DNA from 2 places in the Oceanicella actignis genome. Region 2 is predicted to be linked to the other one. Evidence: riboswitches for the same ligand, from Rfam matches in the RefSeq annotation. Region 2 holds a riboswitch; the other holds the start of a gene.

Region 1 (8,537 bases), on a different contig from region 2:
ATGCCGCCATGGCCCGCATCGCGTGCAGCAGCGCCGCCTGCGCCCGCAGCGCGCCCGGATCGTCCAGCGGCCGCGGCGGCCGGCCGGGCGGCGGCGCGAGCGTGCGCGCGCCTTCGGCGCCCAGCAGGATGATCCGGTCGGCCATGCGCGCCGCCTCGGCCGCGTCATGGGTCACCATGATCACCGTGCGACCTGCCAGAAGCCGCGCCGCCAGCTCCTGCATGCGCGCGCGCAGACCCGCGTCCAGCGCCGAGAAGGGCTCGTCCAGCAGCGCGATGGGGCGTTCCTCCATCAGCAGCCGCGCCAGCGCCACGCGCTGGCGCTGCCCGCCCGACAGCCCCCGGGGGCGGCGGCGCGCCATGCCCGCCATGCCCACCGCCGCCAGCAGCGAATCGGCCCGCCCGGGCGGCGGCGGAACGCCGCGCAGGCGCGGCCCCAGCTCGACATTGCCGCGCAGGTCGAGCCAGGGCAGAAGCGCCGCCTCCTGCGCCATCAGCGCCGCGCGCGGCGCCGCCGGCGCGCCGTCCGACGCCGCGATCCGCGCCTGCCCCGGCTGGTCGTCCAGCCCCGCGATCACGCGCAGCAGGGTCGACTTCCCCACTCCCGAAGGGCCGAGGAGGCAGCTCCAGGCGCCGGCGGGAAAGGCGATCTCGAGCGGCGGCGTCAACGCCCGCCCGCCCGCGCGCAACGCCCCGCGCAGCGTCAGCCCGGGCGGCGCGCTCATCGCGCGGGCGGCGCGGCCGGCGGCGCCATCAGCAGCTCGTCGGCCGGGCGCGGCTGCGCGATCAGCCCGGCGGCGTGCAGGAAGGCCTCGAAGCGGGCGTAGCGCCCCTCGTCGCGCGCGGCCGGACGCAGCGCCAGGCGCGGCAGGGTCGCCGCCCAGGCCTGGCGGTTGAGCGCGTCGTCCAGCTCGGGCGCGTAGGAGACGAAATCGCGCCACGCCTCTTCGGGGTGGTTGAGGATGAACAGCGTCGCTTCCTCGACCGCGGCCAGGAAGCGGCGCCCGGCCTCGGGGTCGAGCCGCGCGGGGTTGGCGACGTAGATCAGCTCGTCATAGACGGGAACGCCATGCTCTTCGGGGTGGAAGCAGCGCCCCTCGACGCCCTCGAGGCGCATCTGCGCCAGCTCGAAATTGCGGAAGGCGCCGATGACCGCATCCACCTGCCCCGACATGACCGAGGGCGAGAGCGACCAGTTGACGTTGACCAGCTCGACATCCGCCTCGCTCAGCCCCGCCGAGCGCAGCATCGCGCCCAGCACCGCGCGCTCCATCCCCGCCACCGAGTAGCCGATGCGCCGCCCGCGCAGGTCCGCGATGGCGCGCACCGGCCCGTCGGCGCGCACGAGCAGGCAGTTGAGCGGCGTGGCCACCAGCGTGCCGAGCCGGCGCAGCGGCATGTCCTGGGCGCGCTGAAGGTGCAGCTGCGGCTGGTAGGAGACCGCGATGTCGGCCGCCCCCGCCGCGGCCATGCGCGGCGGATCGGACGGGTCGGCGGGAGCGACGATGCGCAGCTCGAGCCCGTGGCGCGCGAAGATGCCGCGCTGCTGCGCGACGATGATCGGGGCGTGGTCGGGGTTGACGAACCAGTCGAGCGCCAGGGTCAGCCGCTGGGCCGCGGCGGCGGCGGGCGCCGCGCTCAGGCCAAGGGCCAGGGCGGCGGCGGCCAGGGGGCGCGCGGCGCGCGCGCAGGCGCGGCGCAGGAAGGTCGGGCGGGTCATGTCGTTCTCCTTTCCATTGCCCCCGAGGGGGCGGGATCCGCGGCGGAGCGCGGAACGTCCTCCAGCGCCGCCAGCCATTCGCGCACGCGCGCCTCGGGGTCGCGCGCCATGGTCACGTCGGTGACGGCGGCGACGCAGTCGGCCCCGGCGGCCAGCGCCGCCGCGCCGCGCGCGGGCGTCATGCCGCCGATGGCCACCAGCGGCAGCGGGCCGCACAGCGCCCGCCAGCGCCGCAGCCGCGCCAGCCCCTGGGGGCGGTGCTTCATGGGCTTGAGCGTGGTGGCGTGGATCGGCCCCAGCGCCACGTGATCGGGCCGCGCCGCCAGCGCGCGGGCCAGCTCGGCCTCGTCATGCGTGCTCAGCCCAAGGCGCAGGCCGGCGGCGCGGATGGCGCCCAGATCGGCGCCGTCAAGGTCCTCCTGCCCCAGATGGACGGCAGCGCAGCCCTCGTCCAGCGCCAGGCGCCAGTGATCGTTGACCACCAGCAGCGCGCCGTGGCGGGCGCACAGATCGCGCGCCTCGGCGATCATGGCGCGCAGCGTCCGCGTGCTGGCGCCCTTCACGCGCAGCTGCGCCATGCGCACGCCCAGCGGCAGCATGCGGGCGAACCATTCGGGGTGATCGAAGATCGGGTAGAAGCGCGCCGGCAGGGTCATGAGAAGGGCCTCCCGGCCAGGGGCGTCGAGGGGGTCGCCGTCTCGCGCGCCGGAATGGGCCCGGCCGCGCGGCCAAGCGCGCCGGCCTCGACCGCGCGGGCGAAGGCGCGGGCCATGCGCGCCGGATCGGCCGCGCGCGCGACGGCGGTGTTGACCAGCACCGCGTCGAAGCCCATCTCGAGCGCCGCCGCCGCGTGGCTGGGCAGCCCGAGCCCGGCGTCGATGACCATGGGCACATCGGGAAAGCAGCGGCGCAGGGCGCGCAGCCCATGCGGGTTGGCCAGCCCCAGCCCGGCCCCGATCGGCGCGCCCCAGGGCATCAGCACCTGGCAGCCGGCCTCGAGCAGGCGCTCGGCCAGGACCGCGTCCTCGGTGGCGTAGGGAAAGACGCGAAAGCCCTCGGCGCACAGGATGCGCGCCGCCTCGACCAGGCCGAAGGGGTCGGGCGCCAGCGTGTCGGCCCGGCCGATGACCTCGAGCTTGATCCAGTCCGTGCCGAACAGCTCGCGCGCCATCTGGGCGGTGGTCACGGCCTCGCGCGCGGTGAAGCACCCGGCGGTGTTGGGCAGCAACGGCGCGCCCAGGCCGCGCACCAGCTCCCAGAAGGCGGCGCCGGCGCGCGCGCCGGCGTCCTCGCGGCGCAAGGAAACCGTCACCGCCGCGGGCCGGGCCGCGCGCGCCGCCTCGGCCAGCGCCGCCGGCGACGGGTAGCCCGCCGTTCCCAGCATGAGGGCCGAGCGCATGCGCCGCCCGTAGAAGACGGGTCCGCCGGCGTCGTCCTGCGGCTCGGGCGCGGGTTCGGGTCCGGCATGGGGCGCGCGGGTCATGGCTCAGCCCCCCTGCCGGGGCGAGACGATCTCGATCTCGTCGCCCTCGGCCAGCGGCTCTTGCGCGCGCGCCGAGGCGGGCACGAAGCGCCCGTTCCGGGCGGTGGCGACGGCGCGCGGATCGTGCCCCAGCGCCTCGATGAGCTCGGCCAGGTTGCGCGCGCCGGCGCGCGCGGGCTCTCCGTTAATTCTCAGCAGCATGGTCCATCAGCTCCGGCATGCGCCCGTCCAGCAGGTGTTCGGCGGCCATGCGCGCCAGAACGGGCGCCATGAGAAAGCCGTGCCGGAACAGGCCGTTGAGGTGAATCCTGTCGCCCTGTCGGCGCAGGCGCGGGATGTTGTCGGGAAAGGCGGGGCGCGCATCGGCGCCCAGCTCGAGGATCTCGGCCTCGGCCAGGGCCGGGTGAAGGGCCAGCGCGACGCTCAGCAGCTCGTGCGCCGAGCGCGCGCGCGCCGGGCCGCGCCAGTCGCTTTCGATCTGCGTGGCCCCCAGCATCAGCGCGCCGCCCGCGCGGGGGGTGACGTAGATCGGGTGGCGCGGATGCAGCACGCGCACCGGCCGGCCGAGGCGAAGCTCGGCGCCGCGCAGGATCATCATCTCGCCGCGCACGCCGCGCAAATCGGGCAAGAGGTCGCGCGCGCCAAGCCCGCGGCAGTCGAGCGTGGCCGCCGGGCGCGGCGCCGCCGGGTCGAGGGCGCGCGCCACCTCGACGCCGCGCGCAGCCAGCCCGTCGCGCAGCGCGGCCAGCGCGGCGCGCGGGTCCAGATGCGCCTCGTCGGGAAAGAACAGCGCGCGCGAGAAGCGCCCGCCAAGGTCGGGCTCGAGCGCCGCCAGCGCCTCGGCGTCCAGCATCCGCCAGCCCGAGCTGCGCGCGGCGAAGGCGTCAAGCGCCGCGCCGTCGCCGGGCAGCGCCACCACCAGCGAGCCCGCCCGCGTCACCTGCGCGCCGCGCGCCGCCCACCAGTCGGCGGCCTCGCGGCCGAGGCGGGCGATCAGGGGGTCGGCGCTCTCGGCCTCGCAGTCGGGGGCCAGCATGCCGCCCGCCCACCACGAGCAGCCCTGCGGCCCCGGCCCGCCGGCGGGATCGACGATTCGCACCGGCGCGCCGCGCGCGGCCAGCTCGGCCGCCGCGCACAGCCCCGCCACGCCCGCGCCAAGGACGAGGAACCGCGTCATGCTTCCGCTTCCGCCCCGGCGCCGGGTTCGGCCGCCGGGCCCATGGGCGTGGGTTCGGGAATGGCGGGGGGCCAGAGCGCGTGGAAGTGGTGCACCGGGCCGCGCCCGCGCCCCACCGCCAGCTCATCGGCCGCGCGGATGGCCGCGTGCAGCCAGGCATGCGCGCGCCCGACGGCGTCCGGCAGCGCCCAGCCGCGCGCCAGCAGCGCCGCGATCGCCGCCGACAGGGTGCAGCCCGTGCCATGCGTGCGCCGCGTGTCGATGCGCGGCGCGGCGAAGGCGACCTCGCCGCCGGGCCAGACCAGCACGTCGCGGCAGATCTCGCCCTCGGCATGCCCGCCCTTGACCAGCGCCGCGCGTGCGCCCAGCGCCACCAGCGCGCGCGCCTGCGAGAGCGCCTCGGCCGCGTCGCGCGCCGGCGGCCGGCCCAGGAGCCGCGCCGCCTCGGGCAGGTTCGGCGTCACCAGCGTCGCGCGGGGCAGCAGGCGCGCGCGCAGGGCGTCCTCGGCATCGGGGCCGAGCAGGGCGTCGCCCGACTTGGCCGTCATCACCGGGTCAAGCACCGCCGGCGCGGCCAGAAGGTCGAGCGACTCGGCGACCGCCTCGACGATCTCGGCATTGGCCAGCATCCCGATCTTGACGGCGGCGGGGGGCATGTCGGCCGCCACCGCCGCGATCTGCGCGCGCACCAGCGCCGGCTCCAGCGCCTGCGCCGCGGTCACCGCGCAGGTGTTCTGCGCCGTCACCGCCGTCAGCGCGCAGGCGCCGTGCACGCCAAGGGCCGCGAAGGTCTTGAGGTCGGCCTGGACGCCGGCGCCGCCTCCGCTGTCGGAGCCGGCGATGGTCAATGCGACGGGGGTCATCTGTCGTCCTCCACCTTGCGCCGCGCGCAAGGAGGACGAAAGGACGCGCCAAGCCCCTGACAGGCCGCGCTTCGCTCCGTTCCCTACGCCGGCATGACCCGGATCAGGTTCGATGGGTCGGTCCAAGACCTCTCAGCCCCCTTGCGGGGCGCCCCAACGGATTGCGCCCGAGGCTAGCGCCGCGCCGCGCCGCGCGCAAGGGCCCGCGCGCGGCCGCTGCGCGCGCGCCCCGCCTGGCCCGACGCCGCCTCGCCCGACGCCGCCTCGCCAGACGCCGCCTCGCCCAACGCCGCCTCGCCCGACGCCGCCTCGCCCGACGCCGCCTTGCGCCGCCTGCGTCGCAGGTCGTCGCGGCGGCGCGCCTTCGCGCCGCGTCAGGCGCGCCGAACGTCATGCATGGCGCGCTGCATCCGGCGCCGCGCCGCAAGGCCGCCGCGCCCCTCGATTCGCAGCCCGCCCGCGCCCGCCCTCCCGCGCCATCGGCCACGCCCGCCGGCCCGCGCAATCGGCCGCTCGCCCACCGCGACGCGGCGCCCGGCGCGCCGCCCGCCCGGCCCGTGCTAGAACCGAGGCGTCGCCGCGCCGCGGCGGCGAATCAATCGCCCCGCACGGGGGCGCGAACGACAGAACGGAGACCGCCCGCGCATGATCACCGTCGAAGACGCCCTGAGCCGCGTGCTCGCCCTGGCCGCCCCCCTGCCCCGGATCGAAGAGGTTCCGCTGACCGAGGCCGCCGGCCGCGTGCTGGCCCGCCCCCTGCGCGCGCGCCGCACCCAGCCGCCCTTCGCCGCCTCGGCCATGGACGGCTACGCCCTGCGCGGCGACGAGCTGCGCCCCGGCGCGCGGTTCCGCGTGATCGGCGCGGCGCGCGCGGGCCAGCGCTTTGACGGGCGCGTGGGGCCGGGCGAGGCGGTGCGCATCTTCACCGGCGCGCCCATGCCCGAAGGCGCCGACCGCGTGCTGATCCAGGAGGACGCCGCGACCGAAGACGACGGCGCCTTCATCCGCGTGCGCGAGAATCCCGACGCGGCGCGCCATGTGCGCCCCGCCGGCGCCGACTTCGCCGAGGGCGACGTCTTCGCGCCTCGCCGGCTGAGCGCGCGCGACGTGGCGCTGCTGGCGGCCATGAACGTCGAGCGCGCGCCCGTCCGCGCGCGCCCGCGCGTGGCGCTGATCCCCACGGGCGACGAGCTGGTCGAGCCCGGCCAGACCCCCGGCCCCGACCAGATCGTCAGCTCGAACGGCTACGGGCTGCACGCCATGCTGCGCGAGGCGGGCGCCGACCCGTTCCTGACACCCATCGCGCGCGACGATCCGGCCAGCCTGCGCGCCGCGCTCGAGGCGGCGGCCGAGGCCGACATGATCGTCACGCTGGGGGGCGCCTCGGTGGGCGAGCACGACCTTGTGCGCGCGGCCCTGCTCGCGGCGGGGGCCGAGCTGTCGTTCCACAAGATCGCCATGCGCCCGGGCAAGCCGCTCATGGCCGGGCGGCTTGGACGCGCGACGGCGCTGGGGCTGCCGGGCAATCCGGTCTCGGCCATGGTGTGCGGCGCGCTCTTCGCCGTGCCGGCCGCGCGCGCCCTGGCCGGCGACCCGGCCCCCGCCCCGCGGCGGCTGACGGCGCGCCTGGCGCATCCGCTGCCGGCCAACGGCCCGCGCGCCCATTACGCGCGCGCGCGGCTGATCGACGGCCCCGACGGCCCCGCGCTCGAGATTTTCGCCAATCAGGACAGCGCCGTTCTGTCGCTCCTGGCCGCGGCCGACTGCCTGGCCGAAATCCCCGCGAACGCGCCGGCGATGGAGACGGGAACGAATTTGAAATATATTCCCCTCTAAGTTGATCTCAATTGTCAATGCGTTGACACAAAACAGGAACCTAAGTAGAACGTGACAATGGGAACGACGGAGCCGGGGACGCCATGCTGACCAAGAAACAACGCGAGCTGCTCGCCTTCCTGCACGAGAGGATCGAGGCCGAAGGCGTCTCGCCCTCATTCGACGAGATGAAGGACGCGCTCAAGCTGCGCTCGAAATCGGGCATCCACCGGCTGATCACCGCGCTCGAGGAGCGCGGCTTCATCCGCCGCCTGCCCCATCGCGCGCGCGCCATCGAGATCCTGCGCCTGCCCGAGGCGCTGAGCGCCGAGCGGCGCGGCGGCTTCGCGCCCCGCGTGATCGAGGGCGGCGCGGCCGAGCCCGACCCGCGCCCGACCGGCGCCTTCGCCGCCGCCATGCCCGAGGGGGCGACCTCGATCCCCATCATGGGCCGCATCGCCGCGGGCGTGCCGATCGAGGCCATCCAGACCGAGCACGGCCGCGTGCAGGCGCCCAGCACCATGCTGCGCCCCGGGGCCGAGCATTACGCGCTCGAGGTGCGGGGCGACTCGATGATCGAGGCCGGCATCCATGACGGCGACATCGTCGTCATCCAGCGGCAGGAGGTGGCGCAGAACGGCGACATCGTCGTCGCCCTGGTCGAGGAGGAGGAAGCCACGCTCAAGCGGCTGCGCCGGCGCGGCGACACGATCGCGCTCGAGGCCGCGAACCCGGCTTACGAGACCCGCGTCTATCCGGCCGACAAGGTCCGCATCCAGGGCAAGCTGGTGGGGCTGATCCGCTCTTACTGAGCCGCCGCCCGCCCCCGCCTGCGCCCCGCCTTCGGGGGCGCGCGCCCTGACGGCGCCCGGCGGCCGGGGGCGAGCGCGCGGGCGCGATCCGACCGCGCCGAGCGCCGGTCCGGTTCCCGCACGTTCCAAGGCCGGTCCGCCGCCGGGGCGCCCCAGGCCCTCCCGCCCCAGGCCCTCCCGCCGACTTCATTGCCCCGGGCGGGCGGTCTCAGCCGCCGCCCCCGCCCCACAGCCGCCCCCGCGCCGCCGGCAACGCGCCCTCGATCCGCAGCGCGTCGCCGTCGGGCCGCACCGCCGCCGCGCCCAGCCGCGCCAGCTCGGCGTCGGTCAGCGCCAGGCACCCGCCCTCGGGCGCGGGGCCGGGCCGCCGCGGCAGGATGAGCAGCGTGCGCGGCGCGCACAGCGCCGCCGGATCGGGCGCGCGCCGACCGGCCAGCGCCACGCGCCAGCCATTCGACATCTCGCCCCGGGCGCCGGTCTTGTCGCGCTCGAGCCCCGGGCGCGCGGCGGCCGTCTTCTGGTCGGCGCCGTCGCCGTCGCGCGCAAGCCAGGTCTCGATCGCATAGCCCGCGCCGCGCGCGCGATCCACCGCCCTCCCCTCGGGCCCCATCAGCCCGATCGCCTGCCCCTCGGGCGCGATCAAGAGCTCGGGCCGGTCGCCGCCCTGC
Region 2 (8,537 bases):
CGCGCAACTTCGCCTTCGTGGTGGTGCTGGCGGTGCTGCTTTACCTGACCAACAAGAAGCTCTGGTCCAAGGTCAAGAAGGGCGGCGGCGTCGCCTGACGACGCGGCGCCCCGAGGCCGAAGCCAAACCCCGCCGGGCCCTCCCGGCGGGGTTTTCGTTCGTCCCGGCGCACGGCCCGAGGCCCTTGTCGCCGAAGCGCGCCGGCGTGCGCGGCCCCGCCAGGGGCGCGACGGCGGCGGAGGGGGGCGACGAAGGGGGCAAGCGGAAAAGGCGCGGGGCGAGCGGGCTTGGGGGACGGGCGCTCAGTCCTCGCCAAGCCAGGCGCGCAGGGCGGGCGGAGGCGCGCGGAACAGCGCCTCGGCGGGCATGGCGGGGCCGAAGCGGCCCTCGGCGGCGACGGCGGCCAGATCGGCGCGGCGCGCCTCCTCGGGGTCGTGCGTGACCAGGATCACGGTCAGCCCGCGGCGCCGGCGCAGCTCTTCGACCAGGCCCAGCATCTCGCGCCGCATGCCGGGGCCAAGCGCGGCGAAGGGCTCGTCCAGCAGCAGGGCCGGCCGGTCGCGCAGCAGCGCGCGGGCCAGCGCCACGCGCTGGCGCTGGCCGCCCGACAGCTCGGCGGGCAGCCGCTCGCCCAGACCCTCGAGGCCGACCGCCGCCAGCGCCGCGTCCGCGCGCGCCAGCGCCTCGGGCGGCGGCCGCAGCGCCAGGCTCGCCCCGAGCGCGACATTGGCGCGGGCGGTCAGCTCGGGGAACAGGTTGTGCTCCTGAAACAGCATCGAGACGGGGCGCTCGGCCGGCGGCAGGCGGCTGACGTCGCGCCCGGCCACGCGCACGCGCCCCTCGGCGGGCGCAAAGCCGGCGATGACGTTGAGGATGGTCGACTTGCCCCCGCCCGAGGGGCCGATCAGCGCGCACAAGGCGCCGGCCGGCACCTCCAGCGCGCCTTCGAGCCGAAAATCCCCCTGGCGCAGGCGGATGTCCTCGAGCGCGATCATGGCCGCCGCCCCCGCCCAAGACGCCATCCGGGTCTCCATCCGAGTCCCCGTCCGCGCCCGCGCCTTCGGGCCGCGCGCGGCGACAGGCTGCGCGCGGCCAGGTCGAAGGCCAGGAACAGCCCGAAGCTGAGCGCCAGAAGCAGCAGCGAGGCTCCGGCCGCCGCATCCCAGCGGTAGCCGGCCATCAGCCGCTGAACCAGCAGCGGCAGGGTCGGCCCGTCGGCCGGCGCGAACAGCGCGATCACCCCCAGATCCCCCGCCGCCAGCGCCGCCGCCAGACCGGCCGCCAACCCCAGCGGCCGGCGCAGGGCGGGCCATGTCGCCGCCCGCAGCCGCGCCAGCCCGCGCAGGCCCAGCTGATCGGCCAGCGGGCCGTATTCGGCGCGCGCGCGCCGCAGGGCCGGCAGGATCAGGCCGAGGGCGAAGGGCAGGGCCATCGCCGCGTTGATGGCCGCCGTGATCGGCAGCGCCAGCGCGAAGGGGTCCGTCAGCGGGCGCAGCGCCAGGAACAGGCCCATGCCCATGACGAAGGGCGGCGCGGCCAGGGCCGACAGGCCCGCCGCCTCGACCGCGCGCGCCGCCCATGGCCGCCGCTCGAGCCGCAGCGCCAGCGTCGCCAGCCCCAGCGCCAGCGCCATGCACAGCGTCGCCGAGCCCAGCGCCACCATCAGCGAGCGCCCCGCCGCCGGCCAGGCCTGCGCCGGCAGCGCCGCCAGTCCCGCCGCGCCGCGCGCCAGCGCCGCGCCCAGCGGCAGCCCCAGAAACAGCCCCGCCGCGATCAGCGCCGCCGCGTCCGTCGCCCGCGCCGCCCGCCCGCGCCCGTCGCGGCGGACGATCCGGGCGCGCAATCCCGGCTCGGGCGGGCGCGCGCGCGACAGCGCCAGCGTCAGGGCCGCCAGCGCCATGCACAGCCCCAGCTGCGCCAGCGCCAGCAGCGCCGCGCGCGCCAGGTCGAAGTCGAAGCGCAGCGCCTGGTAGATCGCCAGCTCGAGCGTGGTCGCGCGCGGCCCGCCCCCCAGCGCCAGCGCCACGGCGAAGCTGGTCACGCAGACCAGGAAGATCAGCGCGAAGGCGCCCGGCGCGCTCTCGCGCAGCATCGGCCAGTCCATGCGCGCGAACAGGGCGCGGCCCTCGAGCCCCAGCTGTTCGGCCAGGCGCCAGCGCTCGGCCGGGATGGCGGCGTAGCCCTGAAGGAAGATGCGCGTCGCCAGCGGCAGGTTGAAGAACACATGCGCCAGCAGCACGCCCGGCAGGCCGTAGATGTCGGGCCTCGGCAGACCCAGCGCCGCCGCCGCGTCGGCGACCAGGCCCGAGCGCCCCCACACCGCCACCACGCCCAGAATGGCGACGATGGTCGGCAGCAGGAAGGGCGCGCCCAGAAGCGCGATCGCCGCGTCCCGCCCCCAGAAGCGCCGCCGCGCCAGCGCCCGCGCCAGCGGAACCGCCGCCGCCGTCGAGATCAGCGCCGACAGCGCCGCCTGGCGCAGCGTGAATTCCAGCGCCCGCGTGTCCGAGGCGCGCCAGGCCGGGGCGCCGCCGTCAAGCGCGCCCCAGCCATGCAGCAACGCCATGCCGGCCGAGCCGAAGGACAGCGCCAGCACCGCCGCCAGCGCCGCCCAGCTCGCCAGCCCCCCCGCCAGCGCCGCCGCGGCGTCAGCGCGAAAGCGCGTCAAGCCATTCGTCCACCGCCGCGTCGCGCAGCGCGCGCGCCTGCTCGGGCGGGAAGAGCAGCGAGCGCGCCGGGCGCGGCAGCGTCTCGAAACCCTCGGGCAGCCCCTGCGCCGGAGCGGCCACGGGATACATCCAGTTGGTCGTGGGAATGATGCTCTGGAACTTGTCCGACAGCATGAAGCGCAGGAAGCGGTCGGCCAGCTCGGGCTGGTCGCTGGCGGCCAGCTTGCCGGCGACCTCGACCTGCATGTAGTGGCCCTCGGGGAAGATGGCGGCCTTCTTCGAGGCGTCGCCCTCGGCGATCAGGTGATAGGCGGGCGAGGTGGTGTAGGACAGCGCCATGTCGGCCTCGCCCTCGAGGAACATGCCATAGGCCTCGGACCAGCCCTTGGTCACCGTGACGATGCGCGGCGCAAGGCGGCGCCAGTAGTCGCCGGCGCGCTCGCCATAGATGTGCTTGACCCACATCAGCAGCCCCAGCCCGGGGGTCGAGCTGCGCGGGTCCTGGATCACGATGCGCAGGTTCTCGGCGTTGGCCAGGGCCTCGAAATCGGCGGGCGGCTCGGGCAGGCGGGTCGAGTCGTAGACGAAGGCGAACCAGCCGTAGTCGTAGGGCAGGAACAGCGGGTCGTCCCAGCCGCCGGGCAGATCGACCTTGGCGGCGATGCCGTGCGGGGCGAACAGCCCGCTCTCGGCGGCCTCGGCCGTCAGGTTGGTGTCGAGCCCCAGCGCCACATCCGCCTCGGTGCGCGCGCCCTCGAGCTTGAGCCGCCCGAGCAGCGCCGCCCCGTCGCCCGCCGCGACGAAGCGCAGGTCGCAGCCGCATTCGGCCTCGAAGGCCTTCTCGACCGCCGGGCCGGGGCCCCAGTCGGACACGAAGCTGTCATAGGCGTAGACGGTCAGCGTCGGGCGCTCTTCCGCCGCCAGGGGCGCGGCGCTCAGCGCGGCGGCCAGGGCGGCGGCCGCGATGGGGGGAAGCTTCATCATTCGTCCTCCTTGCTGCCAGGGGCGCGGAGGCGTGCGCCGGTCAAGCGCCTTCGCCTTTCCTACGCCGGCATGATCCGGGTCAGGTTCAACGGGTCCGCATGTCGCGTCTCAGCCTGCGATGCAGGCGCCCCGAGGCCGCACCATCCTGTAGCGCGCGCCGCGCCGAATGCAAGTGCGCGTCGCGCGCCTTTGGGCTTGGCGTCGCCGCCGCCGACGCGCTAGACGAACGCGGGAAGGAGAACCGCGCATGTCGATCAACAGCTTCGGACGCATGTTCCGCGTCACCACCTGGGGCGAAAGCCACGGCCCGGCGCTGGGCGCCGTCGTGGATGGCTGCCCCCCCGGCGTTCCGCTGGACGAGGCCGCCATCCAGCGCTGGCTCGATCAGCGCAAGCCGGGCCAGAACCGCTTCACCACCCAGCGGCGCGAGCCCGACGCCGTGCGCATCCTGTCGGGCGTGTTCGAGGGGCGCACGACCGGTACGCCCATCCAGCTGATGATCGAGAACGCCGATCAGCGCTCGAAGGACTATTCCGAGATCGCCGACAAGTTCCGCCCCGGCCATGCCGACCTGGCCTATTGGCAGAAATACGGCATCCGCGACCATCGCGGCGGCGGGCGCTCGTCCGCGCGCGAGACGGCGGCGCGCGTGGCGGCGGGGGGCGTGGCGCGCGCGGCGCTGGCCGAGCTGGCGCCGGGCATCGTCATCCGCGGCTGCATGGTGCAGATGGGCAAGCTGCGCATCGACCGCGCCCGTTTCGACTGGGCCGAGGTTGCGCGCAATCCCTTCTGGTCGCCCGACGCCGAGGCCGCCCGCGCCTGGGCCGAGCATCTGGACGCGCTGCGCAAGTCGGGCAACTCGGTGGGCGCGGTGGTCGAGGTCACGGCCTCGGGCGTGCCGGCGGGCCTCGGGGCGCCGATCTACGGCAAGCTCGACGCCGATCTGGCCGCGGCCATGATGTCGATCAACGCCGTCAAGGGGGTCGAGATCGGGGCCGGCATGGCCGCGGCCGAACTGACGGGCGAGGAGAACGCCGACGAGATCTTCATGGGCCAGGGCGGGCCGCGCTATTCCTCGAACCATGCGGGGGGCGTGCTGGGCGGCATCTCGACCGGGCAGGACGTGGTGGTGCGCTTCGCGGTCAAGCCGACCTCGTCCATCCTGCGCCCGCGCGCGACCATCGACAAGACGGGCGCCGAGACCACCATCGTCACCAAGGGCCGGCACGATCCGTGCGTGGGCATCCGCGCCGTGCCGGTGGGCGAGGCGATGATGGCCTGCGTGCTGCTCGACCACATCCTGCTGCATCGCGGCCAGATCGGCGGCGCGGTGGGCGAGACGCGCGGACGCGTGGGGCCATGAGCGCGCCCGCCCCAAAGGCGCTGCTGTTCGACGTGTTCGGCACGCTGACGGACTGGCGCGGCGGCGTGGCGCGCGCCGTGGCCGCGGCCTTCGCGGCCAGGGGCGCGGCGGTGGACGCGCATGCCTTCGCGGACGCCTGGCGGGGCGAATACCAGCCGGCCATGGAGCGGGTGCGCTCGGGCGCGCGCCCCTATGCGCAGCTCGACGAGCTGCACCGCGAGAATCTGGACCGGACGCTGGCGCGCATGGGCTTCGAGGGGCTGTTCGACGAGGACGAGCGCGACGCCCTCGCCCGCGCCTGGGAGCGTCTTCCCCCCTGGCCCGACGCGCCCGGCGCGCTCGAGCGGCTGCGCGCCATCGCGCTGACGGCGGCGTGCTCGAACGGATCGGTGGGGCTGATGGCGCGGCTGGCGCGTCATGCGGGGCTGCGCTGGGATTGCATCCTGGGCGCGGATCTGGCCCGCGATTACAAGCCGCGCGCCGGGGTCTATCTGGCCGCCTGCGCCGCGCTGCGGCTGCGTCCCGAGGAAACGGCCATGGTCGCGTGCCACGACCATGACCTGGCGGCCGCGCGCGCGGCGGGGCTGCGCGCCGCCTGGATCGCCCGCCCGCTCGAGCACGGCCCGGGCCGGCCCGCCCCCGAGCCCGAGCAGGAATGGGACTGGATCGCCCGGGACCTGCACGATCTGGCCGACCAGCTGGGCGCGCCGCGGCCCTGAGCCGGCGCCCGCCCGGCGTCGCGATGGCCCCGAGAGCGCGCGGCCTTCACCGGCCGGCCCCGCGCGAGGCCGGCGCGTTTCGCGGCGCGCCAAACCTGTGCGCCGGGGACCGATTCGCGACGGACCTGGGGGGCCCGGCGCGGGCGCGTCAGCGGCGGGCGAAGGCGGCGGCCAGCTCGACATGGCCCGACCACAGGAACTGGTCGACCGGCTGCACCCATTCGAGCGCGAAGCCGCCATCGATCAGGATGCGCGCGTCGCGCGCGAAGCTGCCCGGATCGCAGCTGACCATGGCGACGCGCCGCAGACCCGAGGCGGCCAGCGCCTGGGCCTGCGCCTTCGCGCCCGCGCGCGGCGGGTCGATGACGGCGGCGTCGAAGCGGCGCAGCTCTTCGGGGGTCAGGGGGCGGCGGAACAGGTCGCGCGCCTGCGTCGTCAGCCGCCGCAGCGCCCCGCCAGCCGCGCGCCACGCCGCGTCCAGCGCCGCCAGCGCGGCGGCGTCGCTTTCCACGGCCAGAACCTCGGCCCGGCGCGACAGGGGCAGGGCGAAGGTGCCGCACCCCGCGAACAGATCGACCACGCGCCGCGCCTCGCCCAGGGCCTCGTCCACCGCCGCGCGCAGCGCCGCCTCGCCCTGCGGCGTCGCCTGCAGAAAGCCCCCCGGCGGGGGCAGGACCGGCAGGCCGTCGAAATCCTGCGCCGGCGGGCGGGCCATGAACAGCGCCTCGCCCTCGTGGCTCAGCCGCGCCCAACCCTCGCGCGCGGCGATCTCGGCCAGCCGCGCGCGCAGCGGCCCGTCCAGCGGCTTGACCTGGCGCAGATCCACGTCCAGCCCCGCATCCGAAACCGTGACCGCCAGCTTCGCCTCGCCCTTGCGCGAGGCGACCAGCGGGACCAGCGCGCGCAGCCCCTCGAGCGCGGCGACGATGCGCGGATCGGCCAGCTCGCAGGTTTCGATGGGCACGATGCGGTCCTCGGCGCGGGCGTGAAAGCCCAGCATGACGCTCTTCTTCGTGCGCCGCGCCGACAGCGTCGCGCGCCGGCGCGAGCGCGGCGGCGAGACGATGGTCTCGCGCAGCGCGACGCCGCCGATGCCGCGCGCGGCCAGCGCCTCGCGCACGCGCTCGCGCTTCCACTCGGCCAGAAAGCCGGGCGCGGCGTGCTGCAGCGCGCAGCCCCCGCATTCGCCCGCATGGGGGCAGGGCGGGGCGACGCGGTCGGGCGAGGGCGCGACGATCCGCGGCGCGATCATGCGCCCCTCGATCACCGCGCCGACGACGCGCTCGCCCGGCAGGGCGCCGGGCACGAACACGTCGCCCGCCGCGTTCACGCCGTCGCCGCGATGGCCAAGCCGCGCGACCAGCATCCCTTCGGCTTCTTCGGTCATGGTCGGGGCGTCTCCTTGACGGCGGCGATCAGGTGCTCGACCGCGCCCTCGCCGCCGCGGATGGGGCTGGTCGCCTCGCCCAGCGCGCGCCAGCCCGAGCTGCGCAGGAACTCGCGGATGCGTGCGCGCACGCGCGCATGCACGGCCGGGTCGCGCACCATGCCGCCCTTGCCGACCGCCTCGGGGCCGGCCTCGAACTGCGGCTTGATCAGCGCGACCAGCGTCGCCCCCGGCCGCGCCAGCGCCAGCGCGCAGGGCAGGGCCTTTTCCAGCGAGATGAACGACACGTCGCTGACCACCCAGTCCACCGGCGGCACGAGGCCCGGCGGGATGGCGCGCGCGTTCACGCCCTCGAGGCAGCGCACCCGCGGGTCGGCGCGCAGGCGCGGATGCAGCTGGCCGCGGCCGACGTCCAGCGCATGGACGCGCGCCGCGCCGCGCGCCAGCAGCACCTCGGTGAAGCCGCCGGTCGAGGCGCCGACGTCCAGCGCCTCGCCATGCGGGGTCAGGCCGAAGACGTCGAGCGCATGCACAAGCTTGAGCGCTGCGCGCGAGACCCACGGGCAGGGATCGGCGGCGACGCGCACCTCGTCCCCGGGGCCGACCTTGCGGGCGGGCTTGCGCTCGGGGCGGCCGTCGACCAGCACCGCGCCGGCCGCGATCAGCGCCTGCGCGCGCGCGCGGCTTTGCGCAAGGCCAAGCTCGACGAGGCGCTGGTCAAGGCGCATGGCGCGCGGCTCCTCGGCGCGCGGGGTCAGCGGCCCGCGGCCCGCGCCGCGGCGCGCGCCTCGTCGCCGCGGCCCAGCGCGCCCAGCGCCGCCGACACGATGTGCGGCGCGGTCAGCCCCGCGGCGTCATACATGCGCTCGGGGCTGTCCTGGTCGATGAACCGGTCGGGCAGGGTCAGCGTGCGGATGCGCAGCCCGCGATCCAGCGCGCCCTCGGCCGCCAGCAGGTGCAGGACATGCGCGCCGAAGCCGCCCGTCGCGCCTTCCTCGACGGTGATCAGCGCCGCGTGCTCGCGCGCAAGGCGCAGGATCAGCTCGCGGTCCAGCGGCTTGGCGAAGCGGGCGTCGGCCACGGTGCAGGGCAGGCCCATGGCGTCCAGCTCCTCGGCCGCGCGCAGGCATTCGGCCAGCCGCGCGCCAAGGCTGAGCAGCGCCACGCGCCCGCCCTCCTTGACCACGCGGCCGCGGCCGATCTCGAGCGGGGCGCCGTGCAGCGGCAGCTCGACCCCCACCCCCTCGCCGCGCGGGTAGCGGAAGGCCGAGGGCCGGTCGTCGAGCGCGCGGGCGGTGGCGACCATGTGCACCAGCTCGGCCTCGTCGGCGGCGGCCATGACGACGAAGCCCGGCAGGTTCGACAGGAAGGCCACGTCGAAGGCGCCGGCATGGGTCGGCCCGTCGGCGCCGACC

The links. A riboswitch is a leader RNA that binds a small molecule or an ion and turns the genes downstream of it on or off. The one in region 2 is predicted to bind thiamine pyrophosphate.
Region 1: it holds a riboswitch for thiamine pyrophosphate, as region 2 does, so the genes downstream of both, thiD (bifunctional hydroxymethylpyrimidine kinase/phosphomethylpyrimidine kinase) here and thiB (thiamine ABC transporter substrate binding subunit) in region 2, are expected to answer to the same signal.

What each region holds. Positions count from the first base shown of each region.
Region 1 covers NZ_FOHL01000002.1:459,328-467,864, forward strand. Annotated here, with positions in the region: gene BMW67_RS04795 (ABC transporter permease) at 1-2, opposite strand, end outside; gene BMW67_RS04800 (ABC transporter ATP-binding protein) at 1-724, opposite strand, end outside; gene BMW67_RS04805 (ABC transporter substrate-binding protein) at 721-1,719, opposite strand; gene BMW67_RS04810 (thiamine phosphate synthase) at 1,716-2,375, opposite strand; gene BMW67_RS04815 (thiazole synthase) at 2,372-3,202, opposite strand; gene thiS (sulfur carrier protein ThiS) at 3,206-3,403, opposite strand; gene BMW67_RS04825 (FAD-dependent oxidoreductase) at 3,387-4,379, opposite strand; gene thiD (bifunctional hydroxymethylpyrimidine kinase/phosphomethylpyrimidine kinase) at 4,376-5,242, opposite strand; TPP riboswitch at 5,306-5,408, opposite strand; gene BMW67_RS04835 (molybdopterin molybdotransferase MoeA) at 5,888-7,078, shown strand; gene lexA (transcriptional repressor LexA) at 7,162-7,869, shown strand; gene BMW67_RS04845 (ComEC/Rec2 family competence protein) at 8,078-8,537, opposite strand, start outside.
Region 2 covers NZ_FOHL01000005.1:126,301-134,837, forward strand. Annotated here, with positions in the region: gene BMW67_RS09585 (cytochrome c1) at 1-98, shown strand, start outside; gene BMW67_RS09590 (thiamine ABC transporter ATP-binding protein) at 303-995, opposite strand; gene BMW67_RS09595 (ABC transporter permease family protein) at 992-2,668, opposite strand; gene thiB (thiamine ABC transporter substrate binding subunit) at 2,649-3,650, opposite strand; TPP riboswitch at 3,693-3,795, opposite strand; gene aroC (chorismate synthase) at 3,901-5,016, shown strand; gene BMW67_RS09610 (haloacid dehalogenase type II) at 5,013-5,735, shown strand; gene BMW67_RS09615 (class I SAM-dependent RNA methyltransferase) at 5,884-7,101, opposite strand; gene BMW67_RS09620 (TlyA family RNA methyltransferase) at 7,119-7,850, opposite strand; gene dxs (1-deoxy-D-xylulose-5-phosphate synthase) at 7,877-8,537, opposite strand, start outside.